2 linked regions of the Hydrogenovibrio crunogenus genome follow. Each later gene encodes a partner of the first gene's protein in a complex. Links are inferred from orthologs where the notes say so. Each region holds a gene or a part of one and is shown on either strand. Other genes may lie near its edges. The genes, in order: dnaN and dnaX.

Region 1 (7,025 bases):
GTTAAGAGAAACCAAAGCTGAGAGAGAAGCCGCAGAAAAAGCCGCTTCAAGCGCGACGAAGAAAAAATCGGACAGCCCGTCTAAAAAAACCATTAAACACAATCTAAACACCAATTTCACTTTTGATACCTTTGTCGAAGGGAAGGCCAACCAGCTTGCAGCAGCGGCGGCACGACAAGTAGCAGATAACCCAGGTGGCAGTTATAACCCATTCTTTATTTATGGCGGCGTCGGGCTAGGTAAAACGCATTTAATGCATGCCATCGGGAACGAATTGATGCGTCGTGATCCAAATGCTCGCGTGGTGTACCTTCACTCAGAGCGCTTCGTCGCTGATATGGTCAATGCGCTCCGTCATAATAAAATTGATGAATTCAAACGCTTCTACCGCTCTTTAGATGCGCTATTAATCGATGACATTCAGTTCTTTGCCAAAAAAGAACAATCGCAGGAAGAGTTCTTCCACACTTTCAACACCTTATTGGAAGGCAACAAACAAGTTATCTTAACCAGTGATCGGTTTCCAAAGGAAGTGGATGGTCTGGAAGATCGGTTGAAGTCGCGTTTCGGTTGGGGATTAACCATTGCCGTTGAACCGCCTGAATTTGAAATGCGTGTGGCTATCTTAATGAAAAAAGCGGCTGAGTTCGGTTTCTTACTGCCGGATGAAGTCGCGTTTTTCATCGCCAAACGACTACGCGGTAATGTTCGTGATCTGGAAGGTGCCTTAAAACGTGTGGGCGCATTTGCGCAGTTTACCCAACAATTGGTCACGGTTGATTTGGCGAAAGATGCTTTAAAAGACTTACTGGCACTGCAACAAAAAATGGTCACCTTGGAAAATATCCAAAAAACCGTCGCCGATTATTACAAAATCCGAGTGGCTGACCTGCTTTCTAAGAGAAGAACTCGTAATATTGCTCGTCCAAGACAGATGTCGATGGCCATTTCTAAAGAGTTGACCAGTCATAGCTTACCTGAAATCGGCGATGCTTTTGGCGGTCGTGATCACACCACAGTGTTGCATGCCGTGCGCAAAATAAACGAACTCAAAGAAACCGACCATCGTATTGAAGAAGACTTTAATAGTTTGATTAGAATTATTACGAATTAATTTGATTACGAGTCATGAAACTCTCGAAACAAAAGTTTTATGCAAACGTCATGTTGATGAACCGAATTTATTTTAAATTTTTCAAAGGTTTCTATACATAATTGTCGGAAATGTTGGCATAATTAAAGCCAACATAAAATTTCATAGCAAAAAAGAATATTTAAAGGTATTGAGATGAAAATCAGTCTTTCTCGTGAGAATCTGTTAAAAGTGTTACAAACAGTCGGAGGGGTAGTCGAGAAACGTCAAACCATGCCGATTTTGGCCAATATACTGTTCCAAGTGAACCAAAACACTTTAACGGTCACTGCTTCGGATTTGGAAATTGAAACACGAGCATCGACTGAGTTGGAAAGCAGCGATGGAGATTTCAGCGTCACCTTACCGGCGGTGAAATTGATCAGTATTGTTCGTTCGTTACCGGATGGCCTGACCATTTTGCTGGAATTTGATGAAATGCGCTGCCAGTTATCTGCCGGGCGCTCTCGCTTTAAACTCTCAACCCTGCCAGCAGATGACTTCCCAACCATTGATTTGACACAAACCGAACTGTCATTTTCAATGGCACAAAATCAGCTAAAACAAATCATTCACAATACTGCTTTTGCGATGGCCAGCCAAGATGTACGTTTTTATCTGAACGGTATGTTGTTTGACATCAGCAACCAAACATTGCGAGTGGTCGCAACAGATGGACACCGCCTTTCAACCTGTTCGACATTGCTTGAAACCGAAGGGCTGACATCCACTCAGGCTATTTTGCCTCGAAAAGGGGTCTTAGAGCTTCAAAAGTTGATTGGCGATGATGACAATTTGATTGCTTTCTCGCTCGCTAAGAATTATCTGACCGTACAATTTGAAGAAACCGTATTCACCTGTAAGCTAGTGGATGGACGTTTTCCCGATTTCAACCGCGTCTTGCCACAACATAATGACCAACTGGTCCAAACAGATAGAGAATTACTTCGTAGTCTCTTGCAGCGTGCGGCGATTTTATCGAATGATAAATTTAAAGGAATCCGTTTGGCCTTGAGCCAAAACCTATTGGCGGTGCACGCTCAAAACTCCGATCAGGATGAATCTCATGAAGACATGGCGATTGATTATAACGGCACGGAAATGGAAATCGGTTTTAACGTCAACTACCTGCTGGATGTATTGAACTCGATGCATGAAGAAGCGGTGACACTTTATATGAAAGATGCCAACAGCAGTTGCATGGTCGATACCCAAAATGAAACCTGTCATTGCCAGCATGTCATCATGCCAATGCGTCTGTAGAAATCCATTCCACACCCTTTATCACACATATAAAGGTGAAAAGGGTGTGTCTTCAGTTTCGCTGTCTTTTTTAATTTAGTTCGCACTTCGAGCACCCGATTTGTCTAAAATCCTTCAGTTCCAGCTACAACACTTTCGTAACATTGAACAGGCTTCCTTAACTTTCAGCGACGGCTTAAATTTGATTGTCGGTGACAATGCGGCTGGAAAAACGGCACTGATTGAAGCAATCTGGACACTGGCTTCCGGTCGCTCTTTCCGAACCGCAAAACCGCAACAGCTCATTCAACAAGGCCAAACCGAAATGGTCGTATTCTGTACGCTGACTGAAGCGGGTCGAACTCACAAAATTGGGTTGGCAAGAGCTACCGACAAAGTGACCATGAAAATTGATGGTGAACCGGCGAAAACACAAGCAGATATGTCAGCAAAACTACCGGTTCAGTTACTCACCCCCGAAAGCCATCGTTTACTGGAAGAAGGACCAAAAGCAAGGCGCCAGTTCATGGACTGGGGCTGTTTCCATCATCATGCCGATTTCATTCATGTATGGCGCCACTATCAAAGAGCCCTTAAACAACGAAATCACGCGCTGAAAAAAAGACTGCCTGCACCGCAAATTCAACTATGGGATGCTCAACTGGTTGAAGCCGCCGAAAAAATTGATGTTATTCGAGCCGACTATATCACTCGACTCACACCTTATCTTGTCGAGTTTTGCCAAGCATTAATGCCCGAAATCACCGTGAGCCCGGAATGCCATTATCGACCCGGTTGGCCAAAGACAGCAGAAAGCTATCGTCAACTTCTGGCAGACAATTTTGCCAAAGACACTTTACAGGGCCATACCCAATATGGCAGTCATAGAGCTGATATCAAGTTCCGCTTCAACGGCCAAGAAGCGTTAATGACTTTATCACGAGGGCAGCAAAAATTGTTTGTCTGTGCCTTGTTATTAGCGCAAGCCACCTTGTTCCAACAACACAGTCAACAACCCGTAATTATGCTCATTGATGATTTACCTGCGGAGTTGGATGCAAAGCATCGTGAGACTTTATTGAAGCTACTTAACTTACTGGACATTCAACATATCTTGACCAGTACCGCACAAGATTTAATTCCGGTTCTAAACCCAGAAAATGCCAAAATCTGGCACATTCAAAAAGGCAAGCTCACTGAACAACACTGAGCCAGGCCTGGCAATTTTTGAACGCTGTTTCTTAAGAAAGATTGACGTCATGACTGATTTAAAATACGCTTAACCTTTCTATTTGCCACCCAAAACGGTTATGACTAAGATATTACTCGTTGAAGATGAAGCCTTACTGGTCGAAAATCTCAAAAAAAATTTAAACCAACAAGATTACATCTTAGACACTGCGATGGATGGCGAAGAAGCACTTTATCTAACCAATGAATATGAATACGACCTGATTATTCTAGATTTAGGGCTTCCCAAAAAATCTGGGCTTCAGGTCTTGGAAGAAATTCGAGCTGACCAGAACACAACTCCGGTTCTGATTTTAACAGCCCGAAACACTTGGCAAGAGCGTGTAGAAGGCTTAAAAAAAGGCGCTGATGACTATTTAGGGAAACCCTTTCACTTTGAAGAGTTGATTGCCCGCATTGAAGTACTGTTAAAACGACCTGCCCAATCTCAACCCCAGTGCTTACGATTTCAAGAGTATGAACTGGATCTGGACTCCCGAGAGCTCAAAGTAAAAGAACAGCATTTTTCTTTAACTAAAACTGAGTTTACGCTGGCCAAGCTGTTCTTATCAAACCCTAACCGAGTCTTCTCTAAAGAAATCTTAATGCAGCGCTTAGGTGATCAGCACCACGAAAGAGACAGCAACTTAATTGAAGTCTATATTCGAAAACTGCGCCAATATATGGGGAAAACTGCCATTGAAACCTTACGCGGCCAAGGCTATCGTTTGGTTGGAGAACCTTCTGCATGAAGTCGATAGAAAAACAACTTAACTGGTCACTTTCCATCAGTATTTTGCTGGTGTTTTTTGTGTTTTGGTGGATCTCGGTCTTTACCATTCATCACCTCACGGAAGACTATATTTTAACTCGCCTGCAACATGATACGGTGTCGATTGAAAAACACCTCAACCGTGCGTCAACGGGACAAGATTTGCCAGACATTGATTATGACGCCATCAATCCGATATACGCTCAACCCCTTTCCGGGCATTATTTCGTCATTCAGTTAGGCCATCACACTTTAAAATCACATTCGTTACAAGATTACCCTTTATTCCTTAAAAACAGCACTGAGACAATCAGTCATTATGAGACCAAAGGGCCGGTTGAAGGAACAATCCTTGTTCGACGTTTTCAGACTACTTATCAGCAACAGCCCATAACATTATATGTGGCAGAAGACCATAGTCCGATCCAACGAACGCTTCAAATATTCGATATATTGATTGGAATTTTTGCTCTCATGACACTGTTACTGCTTTACTGGGGACAAAAGACTTTATTGAGAAAAGGCTTTAAACAACTGGACCCCATTCATCAAGCACTGAAAAACTTACACAAAGGGGATGCTTCTCAGTTGAAGGTGGAAGACTATCCCACCGAAGTCAGCGAATTGATTGAAAATCTGAATCAAGCGATGCTCAGCGCCAGTCACCAATTGCAGCAATCACGCCAGTCGAATGCGAATTTAGCACACAGTCTGAAAACTCCACTGAATATGATTTACCAGTTGCTGGATGATGTGGCTATGAAAGACCATCCAGAGCTACAAAAGACATTAAAACAACAAGCCCAAAAAATTCATAACCGTATTGAAAGTGAACTCAAGAAAGCACGGCTAGCAGCCAGCAACCCCTCGGTAAAACCTTTCTCAATGCTAGATGACTTGCCAGACCTGACACAGTCAATTCAACAGTTGTACCCCGATAAAAAGCTTCATCTACAAAAATCGCCCGATACGCCCGATACCTTGCCAATTGAAAAAGAAGATGCTTATGAACTTCTAGGAAACTTGCTGGATAATGCCGCCAAGTTTGGGCAAAGCCAGCTATTCCTGACTTTTACACGACTTTTAGATGAAGCAACCGGAAAAACAAAAACGGTCATTATTATTGAAGATGACGGCTCAGGGGTGCCTTCCGAGAAAGTTGCCGAAATTCAAACACGCGGACACAGATTAGATGAATCAATTGCCGGGCATGGTATTGGGCTTTCCATTGTGCAGCAAACAGCTAAAGCCTATGCGATTGACTTACAATTTGGAAATTCCGAAAAAGGCGGTTTAAAAGTAACCTTAACCCTTTAAAAGGTTATTTTTGTAAAAATAACCAGGCCTGGCTATTTTTTTATGACTTTTTTCAGCTTCAATTCAGTTTCATCCTTTAAGATACCTTTATTCAATCAATCATAGGGTCTTTTAAATGAAAGCTACTCTGGTCTTTTTAAGCGCATGCACCTTAAGTGCAAATGTTTGGGCGGTGACTTACAGTGACTTGCTGCCCAAGGTCATCAACCAATTGCCACAAAAACAGGAATTGGTGGATTTCCAAGCATTGTCTAGCGCTAACCAATCCGCGGCCGACAGTTGGATTGCCGGTGACGTTGCACTGAATTTAAAGCATGAAAATGATTCCATAACGGGTAATCAAGGATTTGAATCCTGGGAAGGAGGCGCTCGCTTTCCAATTTGGTTACCCGGCCAATCAGGAAGCCGTCAACACATCGGAGAGGCTTATCAATCCTTAAACCAAGTCGGTCGACAACAAATCCAACTCATGGCTTCCAAACAACTTCGTCAATTGGTCTGGCAAACGAAAAAAGCCGAAATTCGTCTTAAGTTTGCTCATAAAGATTTAAAACAAAGTCAAGCACTGGTGGCATTAGTCACGCAAAAAGTCGATGCCGGAGAAAGCCCAAAATTTGATTTGCTTCTGGCGCAAAAAGCGTTATTTAAATCGCAAAAAAATGTGGCTCAAAAAGAAGCCGCTTATCAAGTCGCCTTGCAACACTATGCTCAATGGACGCAACAGACCGAGCTACCCTCTCCTTTGGCTGAAACGTTAGAGTCGCAAACCATCACGCTGGAACAACACCCGGATTACAAAGTGCTACAAGCACAAGTTCAAGCCGAGCAAGCTAAGCTTGAATTGGCCAAAGCCAGTCAACGTGGCAACCCCAGTGTGTATGTGGGGGCGAAAAATGAACGGGATAAACAAACTGCGGACAACAGCATTTTAATTGCAGAAGTCAGCTTTCCTATTGGCGTCGACCCAACAGCACCTTCACGTATTGCAGAGCAACGCCAAGCGGTGTCTCAACGTCAAATTGCCCAAAACCGAGCAAAACAACAATTGCAACTGAATCTAATTCAAGCGAAAGAAGCTTGGATTGCTGCCCAAAAATCAGAACGTTTATCAAAACAACAAAACACCTTATCGGTGGAAGCCATGAAGTTAGCCAAAATGGCCTATCAGAAAGGAGAGACTTCTATTCAAAACCTGCTGTTGATGAAACAGCAATATTTTGAAGATAAGTTGAATTTTAAATTAGCCAAATTGAATCGCTTAGAGGCGATTTCTAACCTGAATCAAGCCTTAGGAGTGAGCCTAAAATGAAGTTTTTAAATCTGTCCTCAACC
Region 2 (7,108 bases), 600 kb from region 1 along the record:
GCATATTCCCAGCCCTGTAATGTGGCTTCCTTAAAGTTTTTGACTAAAGTGGGGTTCTTTTTAACCATTTTTTCACTTGTAATTAGAACGTCACTATAGAAGTTGATACCATAATCTTTTGGATTGATTATGTTGTATTCAATTCCTCGTTGTTTAAGAAAATAGGGTTCATTGGAGATATAGCCATCATAAGCATCCGCCTTGCCGTCAATAAGGTCTTCAATTCGGTAACTGGTATCTTGGATGTTAAGTCGGTTTTTAGGTATGCCTTCATACGCCAACATCGTCAGTAATTCGGCACTTTCTGGTGGAGGCATAATAAGTAATTTACGGTCGGCCATATCTTGTGGCGTTCTGATTTGTGATGATTTCAAAGTAATCCAGACGATGGGTGATGTTTGCATGATAGCAGCCAGCGCAACGACTGGCTTGCCTTCCATTCTATCAATGATGACTCCTGAGCCGGTGATGGCGAAATCCACTTTTTCATTTAAGACGTCATCAATGGGTTTTAAGGCATCAGGGCCACCAGGAATCAACTCGACATTCAACCCTTTTTCCTTGTAATAGCCTTTTTCTAAGGCAATATAGTAGCCAGCAAATTGAAATTGATGTAACCAGCGCAGTTGGACTTTTACGGTTTCTGAAGCAGAAATAGACGGACTTATTGTTATAAAAGCGAGAACAAGTAAGAAGGGGATTAATAAACGAGGATGTATAAGACTGGTTTTCATATTTATAGTTTTTTATATAACTTCTTCAAATATTAGCATAATTACTAGGGATTGAAAAAATAATATACATGGCTTGGAATTGGGTGTTATAGAGAGGGAAGAGTCTTTTTTTGAACTCTAATAAGAGTTGCTAGTTTGCTTGATACATACGAAGGCATAAAAAAACCTGCCGAAGCAGGTTAAAAAGGGGAACTATCATTTAATTAACCCACCTGTTGCATCAAGTGAGTTAATTTGGCTAGGTTAGTAGCCTAGGGGTTTATTCCATTGGAGAATTCACGATTTCGTAGAATTCTTCTTCTGAAATATATTGTGGTTCATAAACCAAATTATTTTCTTCAAATAAACGCCAGAATGAACGCAAATGGTTTCGTGAGCCTTTCATTAGGTTTTCGTAAACCTCGACAATGTCAGGGTTATTTTCTACTTTGCTGATTTTTTCAGCAATATCACGAATGTCTAGTTCTTCAATCTGAATTCCCACTCGAAGCGCTTCTTCATAGCTTTCTGATCCCGCGTCTGTTAGGGCGACATAAAGCTCTGTAAAGTGGTAATCCGTAAAGATCCCAATTGAATCATCTAATACTGGATCTGGCAGTGCGTATTTATCCAGTAACGATTTAATCGTTTCTGTATGCGTTTGCTCAGACTTGGCAATATTTTCGAAAATATTCACTTCCCAGCGATCATAAAGGGTTAGATAAACATCTCGAGCCAGCTTTTCTTCTTCTCTCATGTAAAGCAAGCCTGCTTCTTCATCACTTGATATTTGCCCAATGTATGTATCTGTGGCATGCGATTGAGTTGTTAAAGCGGTTAAAAAACTGGTTAGTAATAAACTTAAAAGTGCATTTTTCATAACTTGTTACCTCGTTTTTTGCTCTTTCGGGTGTCATCATATCAAGGTTTTCAAATAAATGTAAATATTTTACATATAAAGTTTTCTATCGCTAAGTATAAAATTTTGTGATGTACTGATAAAGTACGATTATATAGGGTTGCTCATAGGGTGCGCTTTTAATTACAGTCAGAAAAAAGTTGGATGTCAGTTGTAGTGGTCGCTAAAAGGGGGTGTTTTTTTGGATTTTTTCAAGGGATTGGCTTTAAATTTTGAAGAATTCGTGTATCATTCAACGCGGTAACTTGTTCGTCCCCTCGCGACGATAGGTTGGGAACCCCGCCAGGTCCGGAAGGAAGCAACGGTACCTTCTGATTCGTGCGCCGAGGTAAGGCGGGCAGGTTACCTCTATTTTCTCCTCTGAAATTTATCTTTTTCGTTAAATATTTATTTGTATTTTCTTTCCAATTATTTAGTTGTTCTGGGTTTTATAACGCCTTACTTCGTGTATGATTGATACGGGTGGCTCTGTTCGTCCCCTCGCGACGATAGGTTGGGAACCCCGCCAGGTCCGGAAGGAAGCAACGGTACCTTCTGATTCGTGCGCCGAGATCAGGCGGGCAGGGTCACCTCTTCTATTTACCCGTGCAAAACGGTTCAAAATTCTTTATCTAATTAAACTCGCATTCCTTCTTTTTCACGTTAAAATAGACTTATTTCAAATCTTAAGAACTTAACTTGTGACTGATACTGTTTTAGCCCGTAAGTGGCGACCGAAAAACTTTTCTGAATTAGTCGGACAAACTCACGTGATGCAGGCGCTTTCTAATGCGCTGGATCAGCAAAGATTGCATCATGCCTATTTGTTCACTGGTACACGAGGGGTTGGAAAGACGACGATTGCTCGTATTTTTTCTAAAGCGTTGAATTGTGAGCAAGGCATTACATCCAAACCTTGTGGTGTTTGTTCCACGTGCCGGTCTATCGATGAAGGGCGTTTTGTTGATTTGATTGAAGTGGACGCGGCCTCTAAAACCAAAGTCGAGGATACACGCGAGTTATTGGAAAATGTCCAGTATGCTCCTGTTCAAGGGCGTTACAAAGTTTACCTGATCGATGAAGTTCACATGTTATCCAAGAGCAGTTTCAATGCTTTGTTGAAAACGCTGGAAGAGCCACCGGAACATGTCAAGTTCTTGTTGGCGACAACGGATCCTCACAAATTACCCATCACCGTTCTTTCTCGTTGCTTGCAGTTCAACTTAATGCGATTAACACTGCCGCAGATTCAGCAGCACTTAGCTTATATTTTGCAACAAGAACAAGTCCCTTTTGAAGAAACAGCATTGGCCATGATTGCCAAAAGCGCTGATGGGTCTGCCAGGGATTCTTTAAGTATTTTGGATCAAGCGATTGCTTACGGTGGTGGAAAGGTTCAATACGATGCTGTTCAAGCTATGTTGGGGCTGGTAGATCAACAATTTACCTTAAATATTCTATCTGCATTAGCTAATGAGTCGGCAGATGAGTTAAAAGAAGTGATCCAACAATTAGCCTTGATGGGGGTGGATTACACAGCATTGAATGCACAATTGATTGAAGCCTTGCATCAGATGAGTCTGTTGCAGGTATTGGGTGATTTGACTGAAAGCAGTTTAATTGAGGTCGAAATGCTACAACAGTTGAGTCAACAATTGTCGCCAGAGCGTATTCAGGTGTTATATCAAATTGCGTTGCTGGCTAAACAAGATATGGCACTGGCTCCGGATATTCGTATCGGCTTTGAGATGTCTCTTTTGAGAATGCTGGCTTTTAAACCGGTTTTTACTGAAACGGTGTCTTCTATGGCGCATGAAAAGCCAGAAGAGGGGATGAATCGTCCAGAGAGTGTAACAACAACCAGGCCTGGTCAAAATGAGTCTGTGGTCCCGCCTGTGCAGCAAGGCGCAACAGAGCAAATTCGTTCAGATATTGAAACGCCTCAACATATAGAAACTCCTTCTGTATCTACGCCTGAGCCTCAAATGACCGCTCCTTCGCCTGTCGCTTCTCAACCTTCTGAAGAAATGGATCATTTAGCGGATTTAAAAGCGAGGTTAGATTCGACGCTGGGAAAGTCTGAAGCGCCAATCAAGCATCGTGAGAGTCACGATGCGAAGGTGCCTGAGTCTGTCGTAGTCAATCGCCAGCCATTGGATCAATCAACACCCGTTGCTACAGAAAACCGGCAAGAAGCTATAGAGCCGAATCTGGAGGCGGTTACGCATCATGTATCTTCCAGTAGTCCAATGCAAAAAACGGTAGAAGAATCACCGACCCCTCCTGTATTTGAGCAGCCTGGAATCGAAAGCGTTTCTTTGAATGCACAAGAAAATTTTGTATCGGAAACGCCTTTTGAGACCGCCGAGACAGCCGTATCAAGTGAGATGGATGCTGGTGTGGTGTCAGTAACGGATTGGATTGCGTTGATTGCTGACCTACAATTAGAGGGCATGGCCGCTGAGCTGGCAAGGCAGTCGGTTTTAATTAAGCGAGATACTCAGAGTCTCTCGTTAAGCGTTGATCCGGAGCAGGCGCATGCAAAAACAGAACTAGCCCTTCAGCGATTGGAAGAACAAGTGAAAGCACAGTTAGGTGTGCGGGTGATTTTTGTGAACTACCCGGAAGATCATTGGACGCCGGCTAAGCATTTCGCTGCTGAAGCAAAGGCAAAGCAAGGGAATGCTGCAGAAAGCATTCAGAATGACACCATTGTGCAGAATTTAATACAAACATTGAATTTGAAAGTGATTGAATCTTCGATTCAACCGATTACTAAATCATAAAGGAGAAGCCATGTTAGGTGGAAAAGGTGGTTTGGGCAACTTGATGAAGCAAGCCCAGGAAATGCAAAAAAATATGCAGGCAGCACAGGACGAAATCGCCAAGATGGAAATTCCAGGCGAAGCAGGTGGTGGCATGGTAAAAGTTGTTATGACGGGAAAGCATGAGCTTGTTAAAGTCGAGATTGATGACAGCTTGATGGATGACAAGGAAATGTTGGAAGATTTGTTTGCGGCTGCTGTGAACAGTGCCGCACGTCGTGTTGAAGAAACTACACAAGAAAAAATGGGTGGTCTAACGGGTGGAATCGATTTGCCGCCAGGTATGAAGATGCCATTTTAAAGGTGTTAACGAGTTTTTTACATGCAAAGCCCTGTTATTAATGAATTAATCGATGCATTTAAGTTGTTGCCTACCATTGGGCCAAAGTCGGCTCAACGTTTGGCTTATTTCTTATTGCAAAACCACCAGCAAGATGGTCATCGTCTGGCATCTGCCATAGAAGCCGCACTGGAAAAAGTGGGGTACTGTCAACAGTGCCGAAACTTGTCTGAAGCCGAAGTATGCGGAGTCTGTGCATCAAAATCCAGACAGGCGGATCAGCTGTGCATCGTTGAAATGCCAACGGATGTGGTGGCGATTGAACAGTCAGGTATCTACAGAGGTCAGTATTTTGTATTGATGGGACATTTATCACCGATTGATGGCGTTGGTCCCGATGAACTTGGGCTGCCTATCTTACGGGATAGATTGGCTCAAGGTGAAATACAAGAATTGATTTTAGCCACGAATCCGACAGTGGAAGGTGAGGCGACCGCGCATTATATTCAGCAGATGGCGATAGAGTTCAATATCTCTGTAACCCGCTTGGCTCAAGGGATTCCTTTAGGGGGTGAGTTAGAGTACATCGATAGTGGGACTTTAGGTCAGGCATTTGCTGGTCGTAAAGCGGTGTAGGAAGCTGTTTAAGCTTATGCGCTCGATTAAACCAACTCGAGTGAGCGCATAAGATTAAACGGTCTTAAGAAAATTTAAGCCTTGGCCATTAAATATTCAAGCAATGCTTTTTGAGCATGAAGACGGTTTTCTGCTTCATCCCAAACCACACTGTCTTTCGCATCCATCACTTCAGCAGACACTTCTTCACCTCGGTGTGCCGGTAAACAATGCATAAATAAAGCATCTGGATTGGCCTGGTTCATCAAGGCTGTGTTGACTTGATAGTCTTTGAATGCTTTTTCACGCTTTTTCTGTTCTTCTTCTTGTCCCATGCTGGCCCAAACATCGGTTACGATTAGGTCAACATTTTCTGCGGCATCCATTGGGTTGCGTACTATTTCAACATGTGCCCGGTTCGCCTCAACAATGCTCGGGTTTGGATCATAGTCTTCAGGCGCAGAAATACGCAATTTAAAGCCATATTGTTTAGCCGCATTGATATATGAGTGACACATATTGTTGCCATCGCCAACCCATAAGACAGTTTTACCTTCAATTGAACCGCGATGTTCATAATAGGTTTGCATGTCGGCAAGCAATTGACAAGGATGGTAATCATCGGTCAAAGCGTTAATCACAGGGACTTGAGAATGCTCAGCCATTTTTTCAACGACTTCATGTCCAAAAGTACGGATCATGATCCCGTCAGCCATGCTGGAGATGACTTTTGCAGTGTCTTCAATCGGTTCCCCTCGTCCTAGCTGTGTGTCACGAGGAGATAAGAATAGAGCGTGTCCGCCAAGTTGGCTCATTCCAATTTCAAATGAAATGCGTGTTCGCGTCGAAGATTTTTCAAAAATCATCGCAAGGGTTTTGTTTTTCAGCGGTTCAAAGATCTCGCCTGACTTTTGAATCTTTTTAAGTTCAATGGCACGCAGCATCAATTGTTTTAGCTCAGCTGGTGAAAAGTCTTGTAGGGTTAAAAAGTGTTTAATGCTCATTGGCGTTCTTCTTTTTAGGTTAGTTAAACAAGTTAGGTACTTGTTTGAGTAAGTTCATCAATTAGTTCAACAAGGGTACTGATTAGCTGATCTGTTTGGTCATTCGACATGACGAATGTCGGTAATAAGCGAATCGTGTTGCCTTGAGTGACATTAATCAAGAGATGTTTTTTCAAAGCCTTTTGAACCAGTTCCGCACAAGGACGATCAAGCTCAATACCGATCATATAGCCTAAACCACGTACGTTGACAACCGCTTTGTTCTGTTCCAGTGCTTCTTGTAAGCGCGCAACAAGTAAGGCGCCTTTTGCATCAACATGCTCGATAAAATTGTGGAAAGTAAGCGTTTTGATAACCGCAAGCCCCGTTGCGCACGCAAGCGGATTGCCTCCAAATGTAGTGCCATGGTTACCCGGAACCAATAAATCAGCAGCTTTGTTTCCTGCCAAGCAAGCTCCAATTGGTACGCCGTTACCAAGCGCCTTTGCTAAGGTCATAACGTCTGGCAAAATTTCTTCGTGCTGGTGGGCAAACCATTTACCCGTCCGTCCAATACCTGTTTGAATTTCATCTAACATGAGTAACCAGTTGTTTTGATCACAGATATCACGTAACGCTTTTAAGTAACCGCGGTCAGGAATGTTAACGCCTCCTTCTCCTTGAATAGGTTCAACGAGAATGGCCACAATATCCGAGTCGGTAGATAAATTTTGTACGGCTTCCACGTCATTGTAAGGAACACGAATAAAGCCTTCGACAAGCGGCTCGAACCC

The links.
Region 2: the proteins of dnaN (region 1) and dnaX are in contact, whole or in part, in a cryo-EM structure (PDB 8GIZ), measured with the Escherichia coli proteins. The link is inferred for Hydrogenovibrio crunogenus from one-to-one orthologs.

The regions. Positions count from the first base shown.
Region 1 is NZ_CP032096.1:291-7,315, forward strand. Bases 448-3,341 are described here. They hold dnaN (DNA polymerase III subunit beta), read left to right. Parts: upstream 448-1,288; coding sequence 1,289-2,395; downstream 2,396-3,341. Other genes in these bases: dnaA (chromosomal replication initiator protein DnaA), read left to right, coding at 448-1,114; recF (DNA replication/repair protein RecF), read left to right, coding at 2,496-3,341. In the rest of the region: more of dnaA, read left to right, coding at 1-447; more of recF, read left to right, coding at 3,342-3,584; GHNINEIG_RS00020 (response regulator transcription factor), read left to right, coding at 3,685-4,356; GHNINEIG_RS00025 (sensor histidine kinase), read left to right, coding at 4,353-5,693; GHNINEIG_RS00030 (TolC family protein), read left to right, coding at 5,809-7,002; GHNINEIG_RS00035 (efflux RND transporter periplasmic adaptor subunit), read left to right, coding at 6,999-7,025. UniProt on the Escherichia coli protein: Confers DNA tethering and processivity to DNA polymerases and other proteins. Acts as a clamp, forming a ring around DNA (a reaction catalyzed by the clamp-loading complex) which diffuses in an ATP-independent manner freely and bidirectionally along dsDNA.
Region 2 is NZ_CP032096.1:595,161-602,268, forward strand. What follows is about bases 1,878-4,854. They hold dnaX (DNA polymerase III subunit gamma/tau), read left to right. Parts: upstream 1,878-2,312; coding sequence 2,313-4,397; downstream 4,398-4,854. Other genes in these bases: GHNINEIG_RS02785 (YbaB/EbfC family nucleoid-associated protein), read left to right, coding at 4,408-4,737; recR (recombination mediator RecR), read left to right, coding at 4,759-4,854. Outside these bases: GHNINEIG_RS02760 (GGDEF domain-containing protein), read right to left, coding at 1-734; GHNINEIG_RS02765 (DUF2202 domain-containing protein), read right to left, coding at 994-1,593; more of recR, read left to right, coding at 4,855-5,352; argF (ornithine carbamoyltransferase), read right to left, coding at 5,427-6,335; GHNINEIG_RS02800 (aspartate aminotransferase family protein), read right to left, coding at 6,368-7,108. UniProt on the Escherichia coli protein: Part of the beta sliding clamp loading complex, which hydrolyzes ATP to load the beta clamp onto primed DNA to form the DNA replication pre-initiation complex.